DNA from 2 places in the Ramlibacter sp. GCM10027632 genome. Region 1 is predicted to be linked to the other one. Evidence: predicted binding sites of a transcription regulator. Region 1 holds the regulator's gene; the other holds the start of a gene.
The links. Region 1 encodes FNR, which switches genes on or off when oxygen is low (the NO sensors DNR and NnrR bind a similar motif). Its sites were predicted from a motif close to TTGATNNNNATCAA; they were not measured.

Region 1 (4,699 bases):
CGGGCCGCAGCTGCGCCACCTGCGACAGCGTGCGCGCGAACGACTCCGAGGTCTGCTTCGGCAGGCCGTAGATCAGGTCCACGTTGACCGACTCGAAGCCGATGCGGCGCGCCTCGTCCACCAGCGCGAAGACCTGCTCCACGGGCTGGATGCGGTGCACCGCCTTCTGCACGTCGGGGTCGAAGTCCTGCACGCCGAAGCTGACGCGGTTGAAGCCCAGGTCGGCCAGCGCCTGCAGGCGGGTGGCGTCCACCGTGCGCGGGTCGACCTCGATCGAATACTCGCCGCCGGGCACCAGCGCGAAGTTGGCGCGCAGCATGGCCATGAGCTGGCCCAGCTCGGCGTCGCTGAGGAAGGTGGGCGTGCCGCCGCCCAGGTGCAGTTGGCTCACCGACTGCCCGCGCCCGAGTTCGGCGACATGCAGGGCCACCTCGCGCGCCAGGTACTCGAGGTACTCCGCGCCGCGCTCATGGTGCTTGGTGATGATCTTGTTGCAGGCGCAGTAGTAGCACAGGGACGCGCAGAACGGGATGTGCACGTAGATCGACAGCGGCAGGGACGAGGGCTGCTGCCCGCGCTGGCGCAGGGCCTGCGCGTAATCGCCGGCGGTGAACGCCTCGACGAACCGGTCGGCCGTGGGGTAGGAGGTGTAGCGCGGCCCGTTGATGTCGAAGCGCTGCAACAGCTCGGGCGAGATGGTGTTCATGGCGTCCTGCGGATTCCTCAGCGGGTGACGAGCACCGGCACCGGCGATTGCGCGACGACCTTCGCGGCCACGCTGCCCAGCACTACGCGGGCGATGCCGGTGCGGCCGTGCGAGCCGATGACGATGAGGTCGGCCTGGGTGTCGCGGGCGGTCTCGAGCAGGCCCTCGATGACCGAGACATCCTCGACGAGGCGGGTGACCAGGGGCACCGGGGCGCCGCCCTCGGCCGACATGCGGGCCACGCGGGCATGGGCCTCGGCGCCGTGCACGCGCGCAGCCTCCATGTAGGCGTTGAAGCCCATGGGGTTGGCCTCGCCGATGCCCAGGTAGGGATAAGGGTCGACCACGTAGAGCGCGGTCAGCGTCGCCCCATGGGTGCGGGCGAGGGAAATGGCCAGCGTGGCGGCGTGGTCCGAGGCGGCCGAGCCGTCGGTGGCCAGGAGGATGCGCTTGAACATGGTGTGACCTCTCAGGGGAAGTGACGTGTTGGCGGATGATGCGACGGGATGCTCCCGCCGTGGTTGATTCGGGTCAATTGACAGGTCGCTTGCAGGCCACAGAATCGGCTCCATCTGACCGTATCGCCCCGACTGAAAGGCCCGACGACCATGACCACCTTCCAAGCCGAGATGACGCCCCGCTTCCAGCAGCTGCTCGAGCGGCGCGAGGCCGAGCTGCGCGCGTTGCTGGCCGAGGAATCGGCCCGCGACCAGGCCGAGGCGCAGGCGCGCGAGCCGGGCGAAGCGGTGACCGACTTCAAGGACCTGGCCGACGCCGAGACCAGCACCGCGGTGCACGAGATGCAGCACACGCACGCGGTGCAGGAACTCGAGGCGGTGCAGGCGGCGCTGCTGCGGCTGGCGCGCGGCCAGTACGGCCAGTGCCTGGCGTGCGGCGAGCCCATCGAGCTGCGCCGGCTGGAGGCGCTGCCGACGGCGCTGCGTTGCATCCGCTGCCAGTCGCTGGCCGAGACCGCCTGAGCCAAGCTCAGTGCACCCGGCTGTCGAAGGCCCGTCCCAGGGCCTCGAGGTCGAGGATGCGGATGTGGCGCTTGTCCACCTCCAGCAGGCGCTGCTGCTGGAAGGCCGAGAACGTGCGGCTCACCGTCTCCAGCTTCATGCCCAGGTAGCTGCCGATCTCGGCGCGCGACATGCGCAGGTGGAACTCGCTGGCCGAGTAACCGCGCGCCTTCAGGCGCTGCGAGAGGTTCAGCAGGAAGGCCGCCAGGCGCTCCTCGGCGTTCATGCTCCCGAGCAGCATCATCAGGCTGTGCTCACGCACGATCTCGCGGCTCATGAGGCGGGCCATCAGCATCTGGATGTCGGCGCTGCCGCTGGCCAGCTCGCTCAGGTGGGTGTAGGGGATGGCGCAGACCTCGGCATCCTCCAGCGCGGTGGCGGCGCTGGCGTGGCGGCCGTGGGCGACGCCGTCCAGGCCCATCAGCTCCCCGGCCATGTGGAAGCCGGAGACCTGCTCGCGGCCGTCCACCAGCATCAGGCTGGACTTGAAGGTGCCGCTGCGCACCGCGTAGATGAACTGGAACTTGTCCCCCCCGCGATAGAGCTCCTCGCCGGTGCGCACGCGGCGGCGGCCGAAGCGCAGGCCGTCCAGGCGCTGCAGGTCCGCGCCGCTGAGGCCGCAGGGCAGGCACAGGTCCTTCAGGTGGCAGTTGGAGCACAGGGTCTTGAGCGGCGCGGCGCCGCAGCCGGCGCCCTCCGAAGACTCCGTCACGGAGCGGCGCGGCACGACGCGGACGGGAGCGATGGCGTGTTCGTGGTTCATGCGGGGGTCTCTCTCGTGGGGTGTTCAGTGATGGACGCGGCTGCCGGCATCGGCGATCGCGTCGGGCAGCTGCTCGAAGTCGCTGCTCTTGTCCAGGAAGCTCGCGGCGCCCTCGCCGAGGTAGCGCTTGCGGTAGGCGGGCGCGGCGTTGTTGCTGAAGACGACGAAGGCGATGCCCGGGGCCGCCTCGCGCACCGCCTTGAGCACCTGCAGGCCCGTGCCGCCCTCGAGCTGGACATCGAGCACGACCACCTCCGGCCGGCTGGCCAGGATGCCCTCGATGCAGCCTTGCGGCGTGGCCGCCTCGCCGACGACCTCCATGTCGTGCTCGCCGAGCAGGTTGGCCACGCGCGAGCGGATCGGGCCGGAGTCGTCGGCCAGGAAGACGCGGGGATGGGAGCTGGGTGCCATGGACGTGACTGTGCCGCGTCCGCCGGCTCTTGCCCATCAGTAAGAGCTGAATTGCTGGCTAGGAATCGTCTGGAACGCGGCCTAGGACTCGTCCTAGGCCGCCAGGGCGGCGCTCAGATCTCGGTGGCGTCCGCCAGCCCGTGCTTGATGGCGTAGCGCACCAGGTCGCTGGGGTTGCCCAGGCCCAGCTTGTGCATCAGGTTGGATTTGTGGGTGCTCACTGTCTTGACCGACAGGCTCATGCGCTCGGCGATCGCGGTGACCGAGGCGCCGGCCACGAGCTGCTGGAACACCTCGAACTCGCGGGCCGACAGCGCCTCGTGGGGCGCCGCCTCGCGGCCCGGCATGGCCCCCAGGGCCAGCTGCTGGGCCACCTCGGCGGTGACGTAGGCGCCGCCGTCGGCGATCTTGCGCAGCGCCTGCTCCAGCTCGGCGGGCGCGCTTTCCTTGGTCAGGTAGCCGCTGGCGCCGGACTTGATGGCCCGCACCGCGTACTGGGTCTCGTGGTGCATGGACAGCACCAGGATGCGCACGCGCGGCCGCTCGGCCTTCACCAGCTTGATCAGCTCCATGCCGCTGCGCCCGGGCATGGACAGGTCCAGCACCAGCAGGTCGAACTCGGCCTCGCGCACCCGCTGCAGCACCTGGGCGCCGTCGGCGGCCTCGCCCACCACCTGGAAATCGGGCACGCGCGCGAGGATGCCCTTGAGGCCCTCGCGCACGATGGCGTGGTCATCGGCCAGGACGACGCGGATCATGTGCCGGCCCCCTGCCCCGCCGGCGCCGGGATGCGCGCCGCGACCCGCGTGCCCTCGCCCGGGGTGGACTCGATGGACATCGTGCCCTCCAGCAGCTGGGCCCGCTCGCGCAGGCCGATCAGTCCCAGCGACTGCGGCTTGCGGCCGGCGCCGGTGTCGAAGCCGACGCCGTCGTCGCGCACCTCGATCACGATCTGCCGGCCAGCGCGCGCCACGCGCACCCACACGGTCCGCGCCCGGGCATGCTTGGCGACGTTGGCCAGAGACTCCTGCACGATGCGGAAGACGGCCGTGGCGTAGGGCTCCTCCAGTTCGAGGGACTCGTCGAGGTCCAGCTCGCAGTGCACGCCATGGCGCTGCGTGAAGCTCTGGGCCAGCCACTCGATGGCGGGCACCAGGCCCAGGTCGTCCAGCACCAGCGGGCGCAGGTCGGCGGCGATGCGGCGGGTGGCGGCGACGCTGGCGTCCAGCATCTGCAGCATGCCGCTGACCTTGGCCGCCGCAGCCTCGGGGTCGCGGGCCAGGTGGTCGCGCAGCCAGATGGCGTCCATCTTGAGCGCGGTCAGGGACTGCGCGAGCTCGTCGTGCAGCTCGCGCGCGACCCGGCTCTTCTCCTGCTCGCGGATGGCGGAGGCCTCGGTGGCGAAGCGCGCCAGGTCCTGCCGCGCCCGCATCCGCTCGGTGACGTCACGCAGGATCACGGAGAAGACCTTGCCGTGGTCGGTGTCGATCTGGGAGATCGAGGCGTCCATGGGGAACTCGGTGCCGTCGGCCCGCAGCCCCCACAGGACGATGCCGTCGCTGCCGCCCTTGCGGCGCGAGGTCACGCCGGTCGCGGCAAAGCGGCGCACATGGTCGGCGTGGCTGGCGCGGAAACGCTCCGGAATGAGCATGGACAAGGGCTTGCCCATGACCTGGTCGGCGCGCCAGCCGAAGATCTGCTCGGCGGCGCGGTTGTACAGGACGATGCGCTCGGCGTCATCGATGCTGATGATGGCATCCATGGCCGTTTCGAGCAGCGCGGCGAGGCGCTCGGCGGCGT
Region 2 (4,699 bases), on a different contig from region 1:
CGACCAGCCGGCTGCGCGTCATCGCGATGGCGGTCGCCGGCATCACCGCGGTGGCCACCTATGCGTTGCCGCTCAAGTTGAACATCGTCGCCGCGATCGGCGTGGCGGTGCTGGTCTGCCTCACGCTCGAAAGCCGGGAGCGTGTCCGGCAGCAGGAGGCCCCATGAGGCAGACCGACCTCTGGACCATGGCGGTCATCCTCGGCCTGGCCGTGGTGACCGTGGTGGCGCGCGGCTTCTTCTTCATCTCCAGCCGCGACTGGTCGCTGCCCGAGTGGGCCGAGCGCGGCCTGCAGTACGCGCCCATCGCCGCCCTCTCGGCCGTGGTGCTGCCCGAGGTCGTGATGGCCCAGGGCCACCTGGTGCCCACCTGGCAGGACGCCCGCATCTTCGGGGCCGCGGTGGGGGTGGCGGTGTTCTTCTGGCGCCGCGACACGCTCCTGACCATCATCGCCGGCATGGCGGTGTACCTGCCGCTGCACCTCGGCCTGGGCTGGTAACGGTTCCGGACCCGGGGCGTCAGCCGGGTTTCCTAAAATGGCGGGTTCTCCAAGGGACCGACCATGAACATCCTCCGCTTCTCCGATCTGTGCGCCCAGGGCAAGGCCCGCGGCCAACGCGTCTTCATCCGCGCCGACCTGAACGTGCCCCAGGACGACGCCGGGAACATCACCGAGGACACCCGCATCCGCGCCTCCATCCCCTGCATCCAGCTGGCCCTGGACGCCGGCGCGGCGGTGATGGTCACCTCCCACCTGGGCCGCCCCACCGAGGGCGAGTTCAAGCCCGAGGACTCGCTGGCGCCCGTCGCCAAGCGCATGGCCGAACTCCTGGGCCGCGAGGTGCCGCTGGTGTCCGACTGGGTCGAGGGCGTGCAGGTCGCGCCCGGCTCCGTGGTGCTGCTGGAAAACTGCCGCCTGAACAAGGGCGAGAAGAAGAACAACCCCGAGCTGGCCCAGAAGATGGCCGCCCTGTGCGACATCTTCGTGCACGACGCCTTCGGCACCGCGCACCGCGCCGAGGCCTCCACCTACGGCATCGCCCAATTCGCCAAGGTGGCCTGCGCCGGCCCGCTGCTGGCCGCCGAGATCGACGCCATCTCCAAGGCCCTGGCCAACCCGAAGCGCCCGCTGGCCGCCATCGTGGCCGGCTCCAAGGTCTCGACCAAGCTGACCATCCTGAAGTCGCTGTCCGCCAACGTGGACCAGCTGATCGTGGGCGGCGGCATCGCCAACACCTTCATGCTGGCCGCCGGCCTGAAGATCGGCAAGTCGCTGGCCGAGGCCGACCTGGTCGCCGAGGCCAAGGCCGTGATCGAGGCCATGAAGGCCCGCGGCGCCGAGGTGCCGATCCCCACCGACGTGGTGGTGGCCAAGGCCTTCGCCGCCGACGCCCCGGCCACCGTCAAGGCGGCCACCGAGGTGGCCGACGACGACCTGATCCTGGACATCGGCCCGCAGACCGCCGCCAGGCTGGCCGCGCAGCTCAAGGCCTGCGGCACCATCGTCTGGAACGGCCCGGTGGGCGTGTTCGAGTTCGACGCCTTCGCCAAGGGCACCGAGACCATCGCCCGCGCCATCGCCGAGTCCAGCGCCTTCAGCATCGCCGGCGGCGGCGACACCCTGGCGGCCATCGCCAAGTACGGCATCGAGAAGGACGTGGGCTACATCTCCACCGGCGGCGGCGCCTTCCTCGAGGTGCTGGAGGGCAAGACCCTGCCGGCGTTCGAGATCCTCGAGAAGCGCGCGGCGGGCTGATCGCCCCCGCACCAAAGACAAAGGGGCCCGCGGGCCCCTTTGTCGTTGTCGTTCCGTCGGGTCAGGCCGGCAAGGCCGCCGGCTGGCTCGTCGCCCGCCCGGCGTAGTCGGTCCAGCAGCGACGGGTGAAGTCGTACAGCTTGCAGGCGCGCGCCGTCTGGAAGTACCAGCGCCAGGAGAAGCGCTGGACCACGATGCGGCCCGGCAGCAGTTCCTCGAGCTTGTCCTGCGCCTGCTTCAGGCGGTACAGCGGGATGCTCATGTCCACGTGGTGGGCGGTGTGCTCCATGATGTGGTGCATCAGCGCGCCGATCCGGAAGGGGAAGGTCAGGTGCACCGTGGTCGACACGAAGGGCTGGGCCTTCTGCCAGGCGGCGCGGTCGTCGTGCCAGGAGACCTTCACGTGCGTGTGGTGGACGTAGACGACGAAGCCGATCATCGAGCACCAGAACAGGAAGGGCAGCACGAAGCCGGTGACCAGCAGCAGCGCGATCGACTGGCCGGTCGCGGCAGCCGCGGCCACCAGGCCGCCGAGCCACACCAGGCCGGCGACGGAGACCAGCAGGTTGTCCCACAGGAACACCGGGCGGCGCGAAGGCATCTGCTTGCGCGAGGGGAAGAACATCTTCTTCCACCAGATCTCGATGAAGTAGTACAGGCCCGGGGCCCAGCCGCTGCGGTAGGCGCGGTCCAGGGCGCGCTGCACCGGCGTCATGGCCGCGAACTCGGCGGCGGTGGCCGGGGCCCAGACGAAGTCCACGCCCTTGAGGTTGGTGAAGCCGTGGTGCACCACGTTGTGCCCCGCATCCCACAGGCTGTAGGGCGTGAGCGAGGGCAGGAAGGCGATGCGGCCCAGCCACTTGTTCAGGCGGCGGTGCGGCGTCAGGCTCTGGTGGCAGGCGTCATGGCCGATGATGAACAGGCGGCCGATCACGAAGCCGGCGGCCAGCCCCAGCAGGGCCTTGGCCCACCAGGCCTCGACGGCGATCACGCCCGCCAGCAGCGCCGCGAACAGCGCATAGTCCAGCGCGAGCAGGACGAAGGCGCGCAGCGTGGTGCGTTGCGACAGGGGGATGAGCCACTCGCGGATGATCTTGCGATGCGGCAGGGGGGCTTCGGGAGGCAGCGGCTGCGGATGGGGAGTCATGGAATCTTGGCAAACACGGGTAAACCCGTGGATGGTAAACACGTCCACTTACAGATTCGATGACCTGGATCAACCGGGGCGCCGGAGCGCGCTGGTAACCGCGCTGTAACCGGCGCCACGGCGCGCGTGTGAGAATGCCCGCGCAGAGACAATCCTCAACCCCGGAAACAACCACCATGGCCCGTAGAGCCACCAAGATCGTCGCCACCCTCGGCCCCGCCTCCAGCGACCCCCAACTCCTCGAACAGATGATCCGCGCCGGCGTGAATGTCGTGCGCCTGAATTTCAGCCACGGCAAGGCGCAGGACCACATCGACCGGGCCCGCCTCGTGCGCGAGGCCTCCCGCCGCGCCGGCCGCGAGGTGGCCATCATGGCCGACCTGCAGGGCCCCAAGATCCGCGTGGGCAAGTTCGCCGAGGGCAAGGTCCTGCTCGAGCCGGGCATGAAATTCGTGCTCGACGCCTCGCGCACCGAGCCCGGCGACCTCGCCGGCGTGGGCCTGGACTACAAGGAGCTGCCGCGCGACGTGAAGCCCGGCGACACCCTCCTGCTGAACGACGGCCTGATCGTGCTGATCGTCGACCATGTGGACGGCGACAAGGTCCACACCACCGTCAAGCTCGGCGGCGAGCTGTCCAACAACAAGGGCATCAACAAGATGGGCGGCGGCCTCACCGCGCCGGCGCTCACGGCCAAGGACATGGAGGACATCCGTACCGCCATGAGCTTCCAAGCCGACTACGTGGCGGTGAGCTTCCCCAAGAACGCCACCGACATGGAGATGGCGCGCCAGCTGTGCAACGTGGCCGCCGCCGAATTCCGCCACAAGCCGGGGCTGATCGCCAAGATCGAGCGGGCCGAGGCGATCCCGAACCTGGAGTCCATCCTCAAGGCCAGCGACGGCATCATGGTCGCCCGCGGCGACCTCGCCGTGGAGGTGGGCAATGCCGCCGTGCCGGCGCTGCAAAAACGCATGATCCGGCTGGCCCGCGAGCATGACAAGGTGGTGATCACCGCCACGCAGATGATGGAGTCCATGATCACCAACCCGGTGCCCACCCGCGCCGAGGTGAGCGACGTGGCGAACGCCGTGCTCGATGGCACCGACGCGGTGATGCTCAGCGCCGAGACCGCCGCCGGCAAGTACCCGCTGGAGACGGTCGTCGAGATGGCCAACATCTGCGCCGAGGCCGAGCGCGCCGAGGACGTGCAGCTCGATGCCGATTTCCGCGGCATGGATTTCCACCGCATCGACCAGTCCATCGCCATGGGCGCGCTGTTCACCGCGCACCACCTGGGCTGCAAGGCCATCGTGGCGCTCACGGACACCGGCTCCACCGCGCTGTGGATGTCGCGCCACCGCATCCACGTCCCGATCTACGCGCTCACGCCCAAGCTGGCGACGCAGCGCAAGATGGCGCTGTATCGCAACGTGCGCCCGCTGCTGGTGGACCAGAGCGCCGAGCGCGACACCGCGCTGGCCGAGGCCGAGGGGCACCTGAAGCAGCGCGGCATCGTCACCGGCGGCGACATCTACGTGATCACCTGCGGTGACCGCATGGGCAACCCCGGCGGCACCAACATGCTGAAGGTGCTGCGGGCCACCTGACCGCCCCCCCCGGCCGCTCCCCGCGGGGAGGGGCGGGCGTGGAAACCGCGGAGGGCGAGGCCGCCCGCCCGCCTTCAGCGCGCGGCCTGCGCCAGTTCCACGGCCAGCCGGTTGTGCCGCTCCAGCAGCGGCGCCAGGTCCACGGTGGCCAGGCGCCCGTCCTTCACCACCCGCCGGCCATGGACC

Region 2: the regulator FNR is predicted to act here: its motif matches at 2,963-2,976, upstream of ACFQZY_RS09045 (fatty acid desaturase).

What each region holds. Positions count from the first base shown of each region.
Region 1 covers NZ_JBHTGW010000002.1:430,502-435,200, reverse strand. The annotation lists gene hemN (oxygen-independent coproporphyrinogen III oxidase) at 1-706, opposite strand, end outside; gene ACFQZY_RS05505 (universal stress protein) at 724-1,164, opposite strand; gene ACFQZY_RS05500 (TraR/DksA family transcriptional regulator) at 1,315-1,686, shown strand; gene fnr (fumarate/nitrate reduction transcriptional regulator Fnr) at 1,694-2,488, opposite strand; gene ACFQZY_RS05490 (response regulator transcription factor) at 2,513-2,899, opposite strand; gene ACFQZY_RS05485 (response regulator) at 3,013-3,657, opposite strand; gene ACFQZY_RS05480 (PAS domain-containing sensor histidine kinase) at 3,654-4,699, opposite strand, start outside.
Region 2 covers NZ_JBHTGW010000005.1:40,431-45,129, forward strand. The annotation lists gene ACFQZY_RS09030 (AzlC family ABC transporter permease) at 1-167, shown strand, start outside; gene ACFQZY_RS09035 (AzlD domain-containing protein) at 164-499, shown strand; gene ACFQZY_RS09040 (phosphoglycerate kinase) at 563-1,756, shown strand; gene ACFQZY_RS09045 (fatty acid desaturase) at 1,818-2,903, opposite strand; gene pyk (pyruvate kinase) at 3,080-4,513, shown strand; gene ACFQZY_RS09055 (8-oxoguanine deaminase) at 4,588-4,699, opposite strand, start outside.